3 regions of the Bradyrhizobium lupini genome follow, and region 2 is predicted to be linked to each of the others. Evidence: predicted binding sites of a transcription regulator. Region 2 holds the regulator's gene; each other region holds the start of a gene.

Region 1 (5,943 bases), 2.1 Mb from region 2:
AAAAAGCCGTGTTCGCTCATCACAATTGCGGATCTCGTACAGACTCGGCGGCAATGAAGCCGCCGACGATTGCAAGCGTGGAACTTCGAACTTGCCGCCGCTGAGCCGGCCGGCAATTCGTATTTGATCGGTGCCGACATGGATCGATTGAAGCTCTCGCTGAGAAGTGCGCTGCTTGTGGCGCCGTTGGTAGCGCCACTCGTGCTATGGGGTGGAAACGCTCTCGGGCGCGACGACGGCCGCTACGCGGACTCACCTCTCAAGCCGTGGTTCGACGGCCTGCGCAGCCATCTCGGTCCGTGCTGCTCGGATGCGGATGGGTTTGCGGTCGCCGATCCCGATTGGGACTCGCACAATGGACATTACCGCGTGCGGCTCGACGGCGAGTGGGTCGAGGTACCGGACGAAGCCGTGATCACCGAGCCGAACCGGGCCGGCCGCACCATGGTGTGGCCGGTGAAGACCGCGTTCGGCGTTTCGATCCGCTGCTTCATGCCGGGCAGCATGATCTGACTGAGGTCAGCGCGACCGTTTGGAGGATTTGCGCTTCGACGTCTTCTTCGAACTCTTTCTCGAAGTCTTCTTGGATGTTTTCCGAGATGTCTTCTTTGACGTCTTCTTGGACGTCTTTCGTTTCGCGGCCTTCTTCGGGACCTTCTTGCCCTTCTTGCGCGCTTTCGACAGGCCGATCGCGATTGCCTGCTTGCGGCTCTTCACGCGTCCGCCTCGACCGCCCGGTCCGCTTTTCGCGGTCCCCTTCTTGTAGCGCTTCATCTCGCCTTCGACATCGCTGCCGGAGCTGCGCGAGTAGCGGCGCTTCTTTGCCTTGCGTGCCATGCATGTTCTCCCTTGGCCTGGGAAAACAATCCGGGACAGGCATGGTTCCGAAAGTGCAAGCAACGTTCCGGATAGGCGACCTAGCCTAGAACGAATCCGCCAGCTCGATCTCCGCTTCCAGCACCTGAATGCGCCGTGCTGCCTCGCTGGAGGACAGATCCCGCGCGTATTGCGCGGGCTGATACGCCTCTTCGCTCAGCCGTTTCAGCCGGAGGCCCTGCGCCCGCGTCATCTGCTCGGTGAGGAAAGACTTGGCATCGTATTTACCTTGAACCTGCATGTCGCTTCTCCCTTCTGAAATCGTGACTTGACTATATGTTCTTATTTTGTTCTAACAAGCCATGGACAACAGAATTAATGAAATTCGACGTAAAATCAGCGCCTTGAGGCTGGAAATGGCCGATGTCGAGGCGGCCGTACGCGAGCTCGTCGAGCGCGATCGGGACTGCACGGAGAAGGCCCTGGCGCAAATGGATCTGCGCCGGAAAATCAATCTGCTGATCGGCGAATGGAAGGCTGCAGGTGGCGGCGATGTCCTGCCGAATGTCCGCGATAGGATGCGCCTTCGTTCCGCGAAGACATCAGGTAGTCCTCTGCGCGTGATCGCGAGCCGCTGAGAGCCTTGGGAGCGCACGGTGGAGGAAGTCCCGGATGCATACCGGATTCTAAAGCTGCGCGCCGAGATTCTCGAACTGGGCTCTGCCATCCGGCAGCTGCAACGCGAGGGGCTCGACGACGCCGCGGCCCAGCTCTTGATCGCGCGCAAGCGCGCACGACTCGACCATCTGGTGAAGTCAGATCCTGCAGGCGTTCATCCTGACATCCTGGGCAGCCATCGTAGCTGAAGCCTGCGCGCAACGCGAGGTGCGGGGCTCGTCGATACCGCATGTTGACGAAGCGGCCCGAGAGAAGTCTGTTCGAATCCCAAAGCAAAAGGCCCCGCGATCGCGGGGCCTTCGTGTTTTCGCCGAACGCCTACTTGGTGTTGCTCATACCGGCCTTGTTGTTCGTCATGGTGCCGCCCTGGTCGGAGCCGGGGCCGGAGCCGCCCTGACCGGAGGGATCAGCACCCTTGGAGGACTTGGTGTTGGCGCCCGTGGTGGTCTGCGACGTCGACATCGATGATCCGTGTTTTGCCTTATGCGACTTGGCCTGCACTGCGAACGGTGCGGCGGCGAGGCCGGTTGCCAACATCACGGCAAGAGCGAGCTTGGTGGTCTTCATCTGCGGGAACTCCCTGAGTTGAATTGACGCAGGCAGCAAACTGCCATTCGTCGCAGGAGTTCCGAACGAAGAAATTCCGGTAAAGCACGCATAGTTCAAGATTGCTTGTCCTCGGCGAGGATGAATACGACGCCGGTCAGTGTCGCGCCGATCGCGAACGTCGTCACCAAGGTGAGGGCGAAAATGACCACGGCCTGCCTTCCGCCGTGACTCAGCAAATTGGCGACGCCGGGATTGGACAGCACGAGCAAGAGGCTGAAAGCGAGTCCTAAGGCTGCGCCCATCATCGCGTGCGTCATCAGCTTGACGAGCCCGCTGGGAGAGATCAGGTCAGACGACTTCTTCGCGCGCATGGAACTCTATCCCAATCTCGCATGCAACGCCTGCGACACGCGCCGGTTCCACCCGCATGAAGGAATTGTCATCATCCGCTTCATCCGACGTTCATGCCGGGTGGGCGAGAATGACCGCGCAACACGGGAACATTCGATATGGGTAAGGTGGTCTTTCTCTATCGCTCTCTGGCTTATCGTAACGCCGCTGCGGACATCCTCCGCAAAGCGCGCAAGCTGCCCCGCGGCGCGGAGCGAAGCGCGGCGTGCCGCTATGCCAAGGCTCTGCGCGATCTCGCCCAAACAGAAGCCTGGCTCGAAGGACGGGTCGCGCGCGAGCCGCAAACGACGCAGCGCAGGAAGAGTGCGGCCTCCGGTTAGCCGGAAGCGCGCTGCAATTCGGCGGAGCTGGCGGCTTCGAAGTTGCCGGGCGCGGTCGTCGCGGCAGTCTTGCGGACCAACGGCACCTCGAGCCGACACAGCAGACCCTCGGCGCGCCAATCAGATCGCGCCTGCCCGCCGAGCTGGGACTCGACGCTCGCAAGCAGGCTACGCGTACCAAAGCCGCGGGATTTTGGCGTCATGACGAGCGGGCCGCCGGATTCCTCCCAGGTCAGCGTGAGCAGCTCGTCCTCGACCTGCCAGCCGATTGCGAGCCGTCCCGTCCGCGTCGAGAGCGCGCCATATTTCGCCGAGTTGGTGAAAAGCTCATGCAGCGCCAGCGCCAGCGTCTGGGCGGTTGCCGGCAGCAACTGAACTTCCGACCCCGCCAATTTGATCTGGCCGCCGAGGGAATAGGGCGCAAGCTCCTCGTCGATCAGCTTCGAGAGTTCGGCGCCCTGCCAGCTCGATAGCGACAGGATCGTGTGCACGCGCGCCAGTGCATTGATGCGTCCCTCGACGGCGCTGACATAGGCTTTGACCTCGTCGGCGCGGGTGAGGCGCACGATCGATTGCGCCAGCGCCAGCGCATTCTTGGCGCGATGATCGACTTCCCGCGCCAGGAGAGTCTGCCGTTCCTCGGCGCGCTTGCGTTCGGTGATGTCCACCGTCACGCCGCTGACGCGCATGACCCGACCGCTATCGTCAACCGTGGCGGCGGCCGTGCCGACACACCAGCGCACATCGCCGTCGGGCCGCACGATGCGGAACTCCGTTTCATAGGAGCGCGTGCCCTTGTTGAATTCGGCGATCGCCTTGCGCAACTGATCGACGTCATCCGGATGCAACAGCGCCTGAACGTTGGCCGGATTCACCTCGAAGCTCTCCGGGCCAACACCAAAGATGCGGTATTGTCCCTCGTCCCACATCCAGTCGCCGGTGATCCAGTCCCAGTCCCAGGAGCCCATCTTGCCGGCGGCGATCGCCATGCTGCGCCGCTCTTCGCTCTCGCGCAGCTTTGCGGTCGAATTCTCCAGCTCGGCGGTGCGTGCACGCACGCGGTCCTCGAGATCCTGGTTCAGCCGTTCGAGCTCGCGCGTCTTGCGATAGAGCTCTGCAAACACCTTGACCTTGGCGCGCAGCACCTCCGGCACGACCGGCACCGGGACGTAGTCGACGGCGCCCATCTCGTAGCCGCGCAGGCGGTCGATGTCGCTGACTTGAATGGCCGAGATGAAGATCATCGCGGTCTTCTGGAAGCGCGGATGCTCGCGGATCATCGCGGCGAGCTCGAAGCCGTCGAGCTCGGGCATGCAGACGTCGACCAGGATCACCGCGATCTCGGTCTTGAGCAGCACCTCCAGAGCCTCGCGACCGGACGAGGCGATCACGAGGTTCTGGCCGAGATCCTTCAGGATCACCTCATAGGCGAGCAGCTTGGCCGGCTGGTCGTCGACGAGGAGGATGTTGACCTTTTCGTGGTCCATACGGGCATCCAACTCAGCGGTGCAGCCACATGCGGATTGCAAGCAGCAATTGATCGGTGTTGACGGGTTTGGCGAGATAGTCGGACGCGCCGGCCTCGAGGCATTTCTCGCGGTCGCCCTTCATGGCCTTGGCCGTCAACGCGATGATCGGAAGACGGGCGAAGGTGGGGTTTTCACGAATGACGCCGATGGTCTGATAGCCATCCATCTGCGGCATCATGATGTCCATCAGCACGATGGCGATCTCCGGGTTGGATTCGACCAGGGCCACCGCCTCGTTGCCGGTCGTGGCCGTCAGCACCTTCATGCCGCGCCGCTCCAGCACGCTCGACAGCGCGAAGATATTGCGGGCGTCGTCGTCGACGAGCAGGGCGGTCTTGCCGATCAGGTCTTCGTCGGAACTGTTCAGCTTCTCGAGCATGCGCTGCTTCTCGATCGGCAACTCCGTGATCACGCGGTGCAGGAACAGCGCGGTCTCGTCGAGCAGGCGCTCCGGCGATTCCACGCCCTTGACCACGATGCTCCGCGCCATGGTGTGGAGCTCCGCATCTTCCTCGGCCGACAGCTCGCGGCCGGTGAAGACGACCACCGGAACGTTCGAGAGCGCCTCGTCATTGCGGATCTGGTCTAGCACCTCGAAGCCGGTCATGTCGGGCAGGCGCAGGTCGAGCACGACGCAATCACAGGGGTTCTCACGCAGCATCGAGAGCGCGTCGGCACCGGTGCCGGTCGTCACGATCTCGATGTCGTCGTGATGCAGGAGCTCGCGGATCGAGAGCTGCTCGGCCTCGTTGTCCTCGACGATGAGCAGCCGCTTGCGCCGCGGTCGCGCATATTCCTTGATCTGGGTCAGCGCGGCCGAGACACCCTCGGTCGTCGTCGGCTTGTTGACGAAGGAGAAGGCGCCGCGCGCCAGCGCATGCTGGCGGTCCTCGTCGAGCGTGATGATCTGCACGGGGATGTGGCGGGTCAGCGGATTGTGCTTGAGCTGGCTCAACACGGTCCAGCCGAGCATATCCGGCAGGAATACGTCGAGCGAGACAGCCCTCGGCTGGTACTGCTTTGCAAGCTCCAGCGCCTCCGCGCCGCGGGCCGCGACCAGCACCTTGAATCCCTTGTCGCGGGCGAGGTCGACCAACACGCGCGCGTAGTGCGGGTCGTCCTCGACGATCAGGAGGATGCTATCGCCGGGTTCGAGGTTGAGTCGGTCGTCGGGAAGCTGCTCGATCACGCGCTGCGGTTCGGCTGTCGCGGGCTGCAGCGCCGGCGGCTGGCTCTGTTGGGGCGTTGCGCGGGGCGCGAGCGTCGGGCCGGAATATTTCAGCGGCAGGTAAAGCGTGAAGCACGAGCCCTTGCCCGGCAAGCTGCGCAGGTGGATCTCGCCGCCGAGCAGGCTTGCGAGTTCACGGCTGATCGCAAGGCCGAGGCCGGTACCGCCATATTTGCGGCTGGTGCCGGCATCCGCTTGCTGGAACGCCTCGAAGATCAGCTTCTGCTTCTCCAGCGGAATGCCGATGCCGGTATCGGACACTTCGAATGCGATCACGGCCGGCGCCGAGTTCAGCACGGGATGATCCGTGCCCCAGCCGCCGACCGCGGCGGCGACCTTCAGGCGCACCTCGCCTTCGGCGGTGAACTTGAAGGCGTTGGAGAGCAGGTTCTTCAAAACCTGCTGCAGGCGC
Region 2 (5,943 bases):
GCTCTCTCCCGGCAGCGCGGATGCGCTCCTGTTCGATCTCGGCCGCGTCGTGCTCGATATCGATTTCTCCAAGGCGATCGCCTGCTGGGCGGGACATGCCGGCTGCAAGCCCGAAGCCATCGTCGCGCGCTATGTGCGGGACAGCGAAGCCTATCGGTTGCACGAGATGGGGAAGATCAGCGATGAGGACTATTTCGCCTCATTGCGAGCCTCGCTCGGAATCGGCATTTCGGATGCGCAGTTCCTGGAAGGCTGGAACGCGATTTTCGCCGGCGAAATGCCTGACATCGCCGAGCTGCTGCCGCGCGCAGCGAAACAGATGCCGCTCTATGCTTTCTCCAACACCAACCGGCCGCACGTGGACCATTTCTCGAGGGAATATGCCGACCTCCTCGGCCATTTCCGCGAGCTGTATTTGTCGTCCAGCATCGGCCTGCGCAAACCGGATGCGGAGGCCTTCGACCACGTCGTTGCGGCGATCGGCGTGCCCGCCGGGCGCATCGTGTTCTTCGACGATCTTGCCGAAAACATCGAGGGAGCGCGCGCGCGCGGCTTGACGGCGGTGCATGTGACCTCGCCGCGTGACGTCGGGAACGCATTGAAGGCATTGGGCATTTGACGACGGTCCGTTGTCGCGAAACCCACGACGGCACGGCCCGACGGACCAATTTTGAAAAATTGAGGAACCGGATCACTTTGTACATTTTTATACAGAGTTCCGGGAACGGAATACCGCCTTCCGGACTCTTAGAGTCCGTTGGGACTTCTACGGACGGATGCATCATCGTGCTGGGCAAAACCTACCTCACCAAGCAGGCCTCTCTTCTTCTTGAATTCGCGAGGACAACTTCAGATTCGGACCTTTCCGCCAAGCTTGTGAGCAAGGCCGCCGACCTGAAATCCCAAGCCGACCCGCTGCCCGACAAGGATCAGGGATCCAAGGCGCCCGACGTAACTCCCGGGCAGGCAGGGAGCTGATCGATTCAGGCCATGGCGCGTTCTCGCCTTGCCATGATTTTCGTCGCTTCCATGACCACTCTCCTGCCGATCTGTGACCTCCTTCGGATCATGCCGCGACGCGCTTGATCCTGCCTTCCGGAACAATGTGAAGGGGCGGGATGACTGTGCCTGCTCAGCCGCTTTTGCCTCTGCGCCTGCGCTCGGCTAGAAGACGTGCGGAACATTCGCCCGAACGTGCCGAGCAGGAGTTTTCGCCGTGGCCTTGATGCCGGTTTCTGACGCGCTTGCCGCGGTGCTGGCGGGTGCAGAGCCGCTGCCGGAAGAAATGATTTCCCTCGACGAGGCCTACCATCGCGTGCTCGCGCGTGACGTCGTGGCGCGGCGCACGCAGCCGCCGCAGGCGATGTCGGCGATGGACGGCTACGCGGTGCGCGCGGCCGATGCCGCGACGATCGATTCGGAGCTCACCGTCATCGGCGAAGTCGCAGCGGGCCGACCGTTCGAGGGGACGGTCGGAGCCGGCGAGGCCGTGCGGATCTTCACCGGCGGCGTCGTTCCCTTTGGCGCGGACGCCGTCGTGATCCAGGAGGACACGGTCGCCGCCGGCAAGCGGATCACGATCAAGGAAGCCGCAATCGCCGGCCGGCACATCCGCCCCGCCGGCGTCGATTTCCGCGAGGGCGACGTGCTCCTGCGCAAGGAAGCCGTTTGACCGAGCGAGACCTCGCGCTCGCCGCCGGGATGGATCATCCGCACCTTGCCGTTGTCAGGCGTCCGAAAGTCGCGATTCTCGCCACCGGCGACGAGCTGGTGATGCCGGGCACCACGCCCGGCCACGGCCAGATCGTCTATTCCAACGGCTACGCCCTGCACGCGCTCGCCCGCAGCGAGGGCGCCGAGACCATCGACCTCGGTATTGCCGCCGACACGCTGGAGGCGACCACCGCCGGCATCCGCCGCGCCCGCGAGAGCGGCGCCGACGTCCTGATCACGACCGGCGGCGCATCGGTCGGCGACCACGATCTGGTCCAGCAGGCACTGCGGGACGAAGGCATCGCGATGGCGTTCTGGAAGATCGCGATGCGGCCAGGCAAGCCAATGATGCACGGGCGACTCGGCGCAATGGGTGTGATCGGCCTGCCGGGCAATCCCGTATCGTCCTACGTGTGCGCTTTCCTGTTCATGGTGCCGCTGATTCGCGCCCTGTCGGGCCGTTCAGTGATTCACCATCGCCGTGAACGCGCCGTGCTCGGCCGCGACGTCGGCGCCAACGACCAGCGCGAGGACTATCTGCGCGCGCATCTTGAGGAGCGTGACGATGGCACACGCGTCGTTGTTCCCGTCAATCATCAGGACTCTTCGCTGCTTGCAGATCTCGCTGCAGCACAGGTACTTCTCGTCCGCGCACCATTCGCGCCGAAGGCCGAAGCCGGCACGGCTTGCGAAGTGTTGCGGCTCCCCGTCTGAGCGCCCCCGCAACGCGCGTTCCGCGCACTTTGCTCTGTTCACGGTAAATTAAGCAGTTGCGGAACATGTATCGAACATATAGTGTCTGTTCATGATTTGTTTCGAGCATGCAGCGGCTTATGGCCGAATTCAGCGTCTCGGAATCGGACGACATCAACCGGGGGACTTTGGTCGAGATGTTAACGCGCAAACAATACGAGCTTCTGCGGTTCATCAGTGAACGTCTGAAGGAAAGCGGCGTGCCGCCCTCCTTCGACGAGATGAAGGATGCGCTCGATCTGCGCTCGAAGTCGGGCATCCATCGCCTGATCACGGCGCTCGAGGAGCGTGGCTTCATCCGACGCCTGCCCAACCGCGCCCGTGCGATTGAAGTCATCAAGCTGCCGGAGCTCCAGGCAGCCGCTGGCAGCCGCCGCGGCTTCACGCCGAGCGTCATCGAGGGCAATCTCGGCAAGGTGCGTGCGAGCGCGAGCCTGCCCGCTGACGAGGGCGAACGTCCCGTCGCGGTGCCGGTGATGGGCCGCATCGCGGCCGGCACGCCGATCGAGGCGTTGCAGACCCGCAGCCATACTATCAGCGTACCGCCTGACATGCTCGGCTCGGGCGAGCATTACGCGCTGGAAGTGCGCGGCGACTCGATGGTCGAAGCCGGCATTCTCGACGGCGACATGGCCCTGATCCAGCGCAACGAGAGCGCCGATACCGGCGACATCGTGGTGGCGCTGATCGACGACGAGGAAGCGACGCTGAAGCGCTTCCGCCGTCGCGGCGCCTCGATCGCGCTCGAGCCCGCCAACGCGGCCTATGAGGTCCGCATCCTGCCGCCCAACCGGGTGAAGATTCAGGGCAAGCTGATCGGGCTTTACCGGAAGTACTGATACCGGGAGTCTTTCTATCGGCAGTACTTCATATCGGAAGCACTTCATGCCGGAGGTGCTTGGCGCCTCGCGCGCTTCCGATCGGCATCGCCGGTCAGAGATTGGAGCGGATCATCGTCCGCTCCGGCTGGATAGCCTTTCTGGTTCTGCACAGACTATCCGGCCCCTCCTCCAACGCTGGCTCCTCGCCACGCCGACGAAGCAGCACCGCTTCAAGCAGCACCGCTTCGCGGCTCGGTTGTTCGAGGAAACAGCGACCAGCGGTCAAGTTCGGCCGTTGCAGCCAAGTTGGCAATGTTCGCGTACGCGCCTCCCGAATGCATCGCGGCGAGCTTTGTTCCTATTGAATTCGGGAAAGATAATGTGATCGCGGCTTGCGGAAGCCAGCCGCAGATTTGCCCACAACCAAGCAGAGCGTTCGTGCTTCCACTCTGATAGAGGCCTGCGCCTCGATAAGAGACGCGGGTTGCTATCCCAGCATGAGGAGCACCCGATGTGTGACTACAGCCTACATGCCGTCGCGTCGCGCCCCGCCGAAGTCGGCGAGACGATCGTCACGACAAGCTTCCGCGGCACCTCGACGCGCGGCTTCGCCTCTGCAGCCGATCCGTCTGTTGCCGTCTGCCTGCTGCCGGGGACGGAGCTCGCCTTCGCCGACGACGTCCGCTACGACAATCGCTGGATCTGGACGCGCACCATCAATTCCCGCGTGGGCAAGTTCGGCAAGATCGATCCGCACGTTCCCGACCGCCATCATGATGCGATCGAATTCCCCGACGGCAAATACGTGCTGGTGACGCAGCTCGTCGAAGGCCAGCGCGCGACGGTGCTGCAACTGCCGGTGACTCAGTCGGTCACCGAGCGCGAGCACAAGGCGCAGATCACCGCCGACAGGCAGCCGACCGTCACGCACCTGCCGATCGGCTGACAGAGCCGCCCTCCGGCTACGAAGTCGGAGGTCAGGATTGAATCGCCATCGCCGGCCGTGGCCGGCGAGATGGTGTGGTTTGCACCCCGCAGATCCGAACGGACGCACCGAACCACTGCGTTGCTCCGCACCATCAGATCAATCGTCGGCTTGCAGATCGGTGTCCGCCGGCGTTGCGTCCTTGATGCGAGGCGCGGTCGACTTTGGCGCGAGGCTGCCGTCGAAATCACCCTCGCCGGCGCCGGCCGGCAACCAGGGGCGGCTCGTGCCTCTCGCCCTCACTGCCTGAACCACAAAACCGTCACCACGCTGCGTCAGCGCCAGCGCGCTCTGGCTGGCGAGCCGCTGCCGATCGACCACCATCGCCGCGCAATCGGGCGGCGCGGGACGTCGTCACCACCAGGGCGGCCCGACTGCAATCGTCTGCGAGAGCGTCGACGCGCAGTGCCAGCGCGACCAGCCTCCCGTCGGCCAGTGGCGTCACGCAGCCGGATTCGTCGCAGGACACGCCATCGGCAAGCGAGGCTCTGCCCGCATCGCGCGGATCGGCGTCGGCAGCGAGCCATTCCTTGAGCAGAAAGCTGTCCTTGTTCGTCCTGATCAGGTGCAGATATCCGTCCCTGCCCCGCACCGCGACGCTGGCGCCATCCCCGGCAATCAGGATGTCGGGCTGCCGCGCCGACAGTCCCCAGAGGATCGCTGCCAGCAGCACCAGGGCGCCGGACCAGCGCAGCGGCGTGCGCAACAAGCCGAGCACAATGATTCCCAGGCTCGCCGCGATCAGCGGCGCGATCCCGAACGCCGGGATGCGGCCCACCGCGCCCGGCAAGGACGCGACCCAGCGCGAGACCGCGACCATCCACTCGATGCCAATCCCCATCACCCACCAGAACACGCTGTCCAGCCCGAACGGCGCAGCAAGCAGCCCCAACAGCCCCGCCGGCATCACCAGCGCAGAGACCACCGGCATCGCGCCGAGATTGGCGAGCACGCCGAACGGCGTGACACGGTGGAAATGAAAGGCGGCATAGGGCGTGGTCGCAAGTCCCGCAATCAGCGAAGCCATGAACAGCATCGCAATCTCGCGCCCACCCCACATCGCAATGCGCGCAGTCGCCGAATTGTCCGGCGAGGCAAACAAATTGGGCATGCCGATCTGCACCAGTGCGACCAAGCCGAGCGTTGCCGCAAACGACATCTGAAAACTCGGATGCACCAGCGCTTCCGGCGCGACCGCCAGCACGATCAGCGCAGCCACAGCAAGCGTGCGGAAGGTGATGGCGCGGCGATCGACCATCACCGCGATCAGCACCACCGCCGTCATGAAGAACGACCTTTGCGTGGCGACCTCCGCGCCCGACAGCAGCAGGTAGAACGCAGCGGCGACCAGCGCGGCGGCGGCCGACCATTTCTTGATGGCGAAGCCGGCCGCCAATCCGGGGATCAGAGCGAGCAGCGCGCGCACCGCGAAGAACACGACGCCGGCAACGACGGCCATGTGATAACCGGAGATCGAGAGCACGTGGCCGAGGCCGGAGATGAACATCGCATCGTTGACGGGCGTGGTGATCGCATCGCGCCGCCCGGTGAGCAGCGCGGTCGCGATCGCCCGATTGTCGCCGTCGAGCGTCGCCCGGATGCGGGCATCGATCGCATCGCGCAGGCCTTGCATGAAGGCCGCGTAACGCAGCCGTAAGCCGCCGGTCTCAG
Region 3 (5,943 bases), 390 kb from region 2:
GTGCTGATTTTCTGCGTGCTGCTGTTCGAGCGCGGCTGGCCCTAAACAAAAAAACGCGAAAACAACCCCATGCACAGTAGCCGCCATCTCCCGGCGCCGCGCGGCAAAATGCCGATTCATCGTGCTCGTAACGGACTTTAAGCCGCGCCACCGCTCACGACATCGGCGGTGCCACAAATTGCGCAAAACCGGGCCGTTTGCCGAGTTCGGCGAGCCAGCGCGTCAGATGCGGCTGCGCGGGCCGGGTGATGCCCTCGACGCCGAGCCAGCGCCGCGCATAGGCGCCAACCGCGATGTCGGCGAGCGTGAACGCATCGCCGTCCATGAACGGACGCGTGGAGAGCAGGCGGTCCGCGATGGCCCAGACCTCGGCGGCGGCATCGGCATCCTTTTGCACCTGGATCATCTCGCGCTCGGCGGGCGGCGTGCGCACGATGCCCCAGAACACCGGGCGGTCGACCGGCTGCACCATCGACAGCGTCCAGTCGAGCCAGCGGTCGACGCTGGCGCGCAGCCTCGGCGCCTCGGGATAGATCGGCGTGCCGCGCCCATGCGCGAGGCAGAAATAGCGCATGATCGAATTGGATTCCCACAGCGTGAAGTCGCCCTCAACCAGCGTCGGGATCCGCGCATTGGGGTTCATCGCGAGATAGTCGGCCTCGCGGGTCTTGCCGAACGCCATGCCGGCGTCGATGCGCTCGTAAGCCAGGCCGAGCTCGGCGAGGCACCACAGCACCTTCTGCACGTTGACCGAATTGGCGCGGCCCCAGATCGTCAGCTTTTGGTCCGGCACGTCATCCTCCCCAGGCGTTTCTTTCGGCGCAGGTGATAGCGGAATCCACTGCGGCGGGCGACGCGCGATTGCGCCGATCCTCGCATGCAAAAGCTCCGCCCGAGGCGGAGCTTTCGTTGCAAGGCAAAGCCTGGTCAGGCGATCAGCGGCCGAAGAACAGCCACAGCAAGATGATCACCGGGATCGGCACGCCCAGCATCCACAACAAAATTCCGCGTCCCATCGCGTCCTCCTCCAATTGCATTGTCGAAGAGAGAACGCTTAGGAGGGGGGCTGGTTCCGGCAAAAAGGCCTACCAATGGCCGATGTTGGGCATCGACGACCACGGCTCCTGCGGCGGCTTCGGATCGCCCTTCTGCAACAGCTCGATCGAGTGCAAATCCGGCGAGCGGACGAAGGCCATGTTGCCGTCGCGCGGCGGACGGTTGATGGTGACGTCGGCCTTCATCAGCTTCTCGCAGGTCGCGTAGATGTCGTCGACTTCATAGGCGAGATGGCCGAAGAAGCGATCCTCGCCGTATCTTTCCTCGTCCCAATTCCAGGTGAGCTCGACCAGCGGCGCGCCGCGCGTCTGCGGCTGCTTCTTCAGCGCCTCGAGATCGTCCGACGAGCACAGGAACACCAGCGTGAAACGCCCCTTGTCGTTCTCGATCCGCCGAACCTCCTTCAGCCCCAGCGCATCCTGGTAAAACTTCAGCGCGACATCGAGATTGCGCACGCGCAGCATGGTGTGGAGGTATCGCATGGTTGTTGCTCCCTGGGTGGATGGAGGGTTTTTGGTTCGGCCGAGCCGAAGGGAGTAGGAGATAGCAGGAAAATCCGGGGAGGGGCAGGGGGCGGGTGCACATGTGCATGAGGGTGAAGCCGGCTGATGAAGTAAATCAGCCGGCGAAATTTCAATGCACTCTCACCGAAAATCCAGTGCCGCACACGCGCCATTGGCTGTGTGTGCGGGGCGGTCTGCTGCCGCGACCTATTGCGCCGCGAGGCGGTGTCCGGCCTGCTCGATCGGCGGCATGAAGAGCGATACCGCCGTGCCTTCGGGGTCGCGAAACTGGAACGTCCTGTTGCCCCATGGCATCGTTTTCAACTCGTGCACCAGCGTAACCTTGTCTTTCAGGCGCTGATAATCCGCATCGATGTCTTCAACCTGAAACTCGATCACGGCGGTGCGGTTCGCGCCGGGCTCGGCACTGTTTTCTTTCCAGAGCGTGACCGGCTCGGCTGCGCCGATTGCGAGGTTGGCGCCCGGCGTCACGATCTTGGCGAACACCGGCGCGAGCCATTCGGCGGAACATCCGGTCACCATTTCGTAGAACGAAACCATGATTTTGATGTCAGTAGCGATCAGGCGAGTGGAGGCGAACTTCATGGCATGTCCTTTGGTTGACCGCAGATTTGAGCGGCATCGCGGGGCTCGTCGCACACCGCTGCTGCCACCCTGATGTCAGCAGTCACGATGCCGCGCCGAGCGCGCCGTGAATGGCGATGGCATTGCTCAAGCGCTAGAAAACGAGCCCTTCACGAAGCCCCACAGCGCTAACCGGGTCCTCAGAACGTGACGCAAATCGCAGAACTGGGCCACCTCACTCACGGGGGACACGGGGTTGTTTAGCCGTTGGCAGATGAACTCCCCGCGGAACTGACGCGACTAACCGCTATGGCCAATATTCTAGGCGAGCTTCTGTTTGCACTTATCCGCTCGATTGTTGCCGGATGGGCGTATGCGCTCTGGGTCAAACTGGCGACATGGCTCGAGCCGAAAATTCAACGGCGTTGGGTGAAGATTGCCGTAGGAGGCCTCCTCGGCCTGGCAGCCTTTTTTATGATTCCGATCGTGATGGCGCTGTTGGGCCTTTGAAGACAATGAAATCCGTTCTCACCGTCGCACTGGCAATCGGGGCCCTCGTCTCGACGGTGCTGCTCGTCATGGAGCAGCTAACCGACTACTCCACCCCTGTGATGGCATGGGAGATGCCGGGTATATCCGCAGCTTACCTTTTCTGGGGAGCTGTCGGCAGTTCCGTTTTCTTGGGCGTCGCCATCACTTGGGCCGTGAACGCCATCGTTTACGGGGCGCCCGCTTTCGTTGTCCTTACAGTCATCAAGCTGGCAATCCGCGATCTGCCGAAGTGACAGAACTGAGCTCGGCGCGGAGCCGATGCTCAGCGCGCTCAAGAAAATGAGCGGCAGCAGGTCATGCAAGGCGCCTGACGCGCCTTGCATGATCGTCTGAAATTTCGCCTGCCGGCGAGCGGCCGGACGGCCGACATCATGAACCACGACGGAGTTCGAGGCGACGAATGCCCGTAAACGAAGGTCTCTCGTCGTGAAATGGTTTAGACGATACGCAGTTGGCTGGCTGATCGCGGTGCTCCTGTTCTCGGGCCGAGACAGTTACAAACGGCCCGGCGAAGACATGCGCTACGGGGCCATCCTTATGGTAGCCGCCGGTTGGCCTGTTGTTGCCGCGATTGTCGTGGGAAGCACCATCGGTGACATCGTACATGACGTGAAGCAAGGCAAAGCAGGATGAGTGCCCGGCTCGCAAAGCGACAGGCCGCGATCCCGGCATTGAAGTTGTGGAATCGACATTGCGGGATCGTGCGCTCAATCGACGCTGTCTGTGCCCGACGAAATGCAGCGCGCTCAACGTTTGTGAATGCAGCGTTGGCCGAACGCCTGCAACCTTCCCGCGACACTTCTGATCATCGGTGAGTCATGTTCTTCCGTCTCGCAGGGGCGGGGCGTACATGCCCGCTGTCTACTTCTCGAGCCCGGCCTTTTGCCGCATCGTGTCGATCAGCTCTGACGCCTCTGCCTTGGTCAGATCCTTCTTGGGGAGGGGCTTGTGCGCCTGCTCGGCGAGGGTCTTGAGGTAGGATTCCTGGGCGCCGGTCATCGGGTCGTCGCCGGAAACCCAATCCTTCGGATCCTTTTGTGTGTTGTCCCCGGTGTTGTCAGCTGTCTTGTCAGCCATCGCGATCTCTCCTTTTCCACCTAACGTCGGCGCGCGCTTGTCGTTCCTCATTTGTTCGTCAGTCGAAAACGTGCGGAAATTGAACGTCTCGAGATCTGCCATGAAGAACCGACCTACTGGCCAGCGCGGAACAAGCGCTCCCGCCAAGCGTAGGTTCTGCATGAGCGAGAACCTGTCCCATCTCATCGAACATTCCGTGCAGATCGCCTGGGATTATCTGGAGCGCACCGGACAAGTCAGCGACGCGCCGTTCACCAGCCGCTTTCTCTCGGCCGCCGTCGAAGAGATGGTCCGCAAGGGCGAGCACAGACGCCTCATGCTGGCCAACCGGGCCATCACGGCGTTCGAGCGGCTTTCCAATAGGCAAGCTGCATAGATCGGTCCCCGGCCTTCGGTCGTCACTGCGCGGCGGTCCTGCAGTTCTCCGAGTGCAATTTGTTGAACCCCGGCGAAGCCCGGCGCGACCAACCGCCATGCTGCAAAGCCTGCTCGGCATCGGAATTGGCTTCGCGGCCTATGTGCTGAGACACCAAAGAGGAAAGTCGTGAAGGCGATCACACTGCTCGCGGTGGCGGCCATGCTGCTGGTGGAAATCTTCGGGTCGAAGGCGAGCGTCGGCGGCTCGATGAGCTTCATGCTGGTCTTTGTGCTCGTGATGCTGGCTGTCGCGATCTACGAGGCTTGGTCGAACGAGCGCGGCGCGATCGGATGGATCGTCAACCTGTTCGCTTCGGCGGTTGGCGGGCTGGTTGCGGTTGCCCTGATCGGGATGGCCGTGGAGGCGATGCTGCCATACCTTCACCTCGAAGGTTCGCTCGCGTCCTCGCAACATCCCCTGAAATACGTCCTAGTCGCAGCCATTGCGATCTGCATGGTGCTGGGATCATGGCTGCCGCTGTTGGCCGTCAACCGGTTTCGTCACTGAAGGGCACCCGGCGTCGCGCTCCCTAGCGCTTTGCTTCCTGCTTGCCACGCCTGATTTCCTCAGCCTCGTCCACCAGCTTCAAGGCGGCGCCGTCGTAGCTCAGCTTGAGCCCACGGCCGACAGTCCATATCCATCCGTCCCGGGCGTCCCTGGTTGGCTGGGCGTTGAACTGGTCGGAGATCGATTTGACGGCAGCGTCTTGGGGACCCGGATTGTTCAACTCCGCAATGACGCGCCAGATGGGATGTTTGGGATCAGGATTCCCAGGGTCAACGTCGTCGGCAAAGATCGTGACCTTGGCGCCGTCGACTGCGCACTCCAGGACGTAGGAATCGCGAATCTGACGGCAGCGGTAGCGACGTTGCGTGACGAGCTTGTTGGTTTCGTCGAATGTCATCCCTGGCGAAAAGCCGAGGATGTCGGACTTCTTCACGAGTGCCATAGACGCAGGCTTTAGAAAGCCGGGCTGTACCGCCACGAGAACGGCGGCAACAACAACGATCAAGCCGGCGACAACAATGGCAATCTTCATCAGCCCCTCACAAGAAACGTTCGACCATACAACAGCCGGAGCGTTCTACCAGCCATCGCCCTGCATGCTTCGAGCCTCCGGCTATTTTTGTAGGACTGCACCTTCGGAGGATCACAGCTTCGGAAGATCGCATGGGCACGTATCGGCTGGTCATGAACGTGAAAAACCGCCCCTGACATGACCAGGGGCGGCTTTCACCAAACGGGGTTTCGAACGCGATCTAGTGACCGGTGCCCGGCTTCGTCGTCTTCGGCGGCTTGCCGTCTTCGATCCGGCCTTCGTTGCGCAAGTCGCGACCTTCCTGGGCCTTCTTCTGGCTCTCGGGGGACTTGCCGTGTTCGTTCATCTCTTCTTTGATGAATCCGGCGCCTTCCTTCACTTTACCTTCAACGCTCATGACGATCTCCTTGCTGGAGATGGGGCAACTCGCGGCAAGACCTGACCGTTCCGGTGCGCGCACGATTGTGAGGAGTGCATTCGACAGGTTCCAAAGACCCTTCTCATGAAATGGCCGCGCCGCTTGTGGAAGCGACGCGGCCGGGAAGCGAGCCGTACAGGAAACCGGCTTACTTCTTGTTGCTGCGGGTCTTGGTACCGCCCTGGTCGCTGCCCGGGCCGGAGCCGCCCTGGCCGGAGGCGTCGGGCCTCACCATTCCGCCCTTGCTCATGCCGTCATGGCTCACGCCGGTCGTGCCGCTGCTCTTCGTGCCCTT

Evidence for each region. Region 2 encodes LexA, which represses DNA repair genes until DNA is damaged. Its sites were predicted from a motif close to TGTTCNNNNTGTGTTCNG; they were not measured.
Region 1: the regulator LexA is predicted to act here: its motif matches at 1,154-1,171, upstream of AB3L03_RS08720 (DUF3072 domain-containing protein).
Region 3: the regulator LexA is predicted to act here: its motif matches at 3,815-3,832, upstream of AB3L03_RS00585 (DUF3072 domain-containing protein).

The regions. Positions count from the first base shown of each region.
Region 1 covers NZ_CP162553.1:1,780,314-1,786,256, reverse strand. The annotation lists gene AB3L03_RS08730 (hypothetical protein) at 139-513, shown strand; gene AB3L03_RS08725 (DUF6496 domain-containing protein) at 520-837, opposite strand; gene AB3L03_RS08720 (DUF3072 domain-containing protein) at 923-1,117, opposite strand; gene AB3L03_RS08715 (hypothetical protein) at 1,233-1,454, shown strand; gene AB3L03_RS08710 (hypothetical protein) at 1,473-1,682, shown strand; gene AB3L03_RS08705 (hypothetical protein) at 1,813-2,061, opposite strand; gene AB3L03_RS08700 (hypothetical protein) at 2,157-2,414, opposite strand; gene AB3L03_RS08695 (hypothetical protein) at 2,553-2,774, shown strand; gene AB3L03_RS08690 (HWE histidine kinase domain-containing protein) at 2,771-4,261, opposite strand; gene AB3L03_RS08685 (HAMP domain-containing protein) at 4,275-5,943, opposite strand, start outside.
Region 2 covers NZ_CP162553.1:7,551,806-7,557,748, reverse strand. The annotation lists gene AB3L03_RS36370 (HAD family phosphatase) at 1-619, shown strand, start outside; gene AB3L03_RS36365 (hypothetical protein) at 787-978, shown strand; partial or broken gene glp (gephyrin-like molybdotransferase Glp) at 1,217-2,427, shown strand; gene lexA (transcriptional repressor LexA) at 2,604-3,305, shown strand; gene AB3L03_RS36350 (hypothetical protein) at 3,799-4,233, shown strand; partial or broken gene AB3L03_RS36345 (ComEC/Rec2 family competence protein) at 4,372-5,943, opposite strand, start outside.
Region 3 covers NZ_CP162553.1:113,124-119,066, reverse strand. The annotation lists gene AB3L03_RS00615 (hypothetical protein) at 1-45, shown strand, start outside; gene AB3L03_RS00610 (glutathione S-transferase family protein) at 155-793, opposite strand; gene AB3L03_RS00605 (VOC family protein) at 1,086-1,538, opposite strand; gene AB3L03_RS00600 (VOC family protein) at 1,767-2,165, opposite strand; gene AB3L03_RS00595 (hypothetical protein) at 2,454-2,654, shown strand; gene AB3L03_RS00590 (hypothetical protein) at 2,660-2,929, shown strand; gene AB3L03_RS00585 (DUF3072 domain-containing protein) at 3,558-3,773, opposite strand; gene AB3L03_RS00580 (hypothetical protein) at 3,934-4,149, shown strand; gene AB3L03_RS00575 (hypothetical protein) at 4,318-4,698, shown strand; gene AB3L03_RS00570 (hypothetical protein) at 4,721-5,230, opposite strand; gene AB3L03_RS00565 (hypothetical protein) at 5,451-5,627, opposite strand; gene AB3L03_RS00560 (hypothetical protein) at 5,797-5,943, opposite strand, start outside.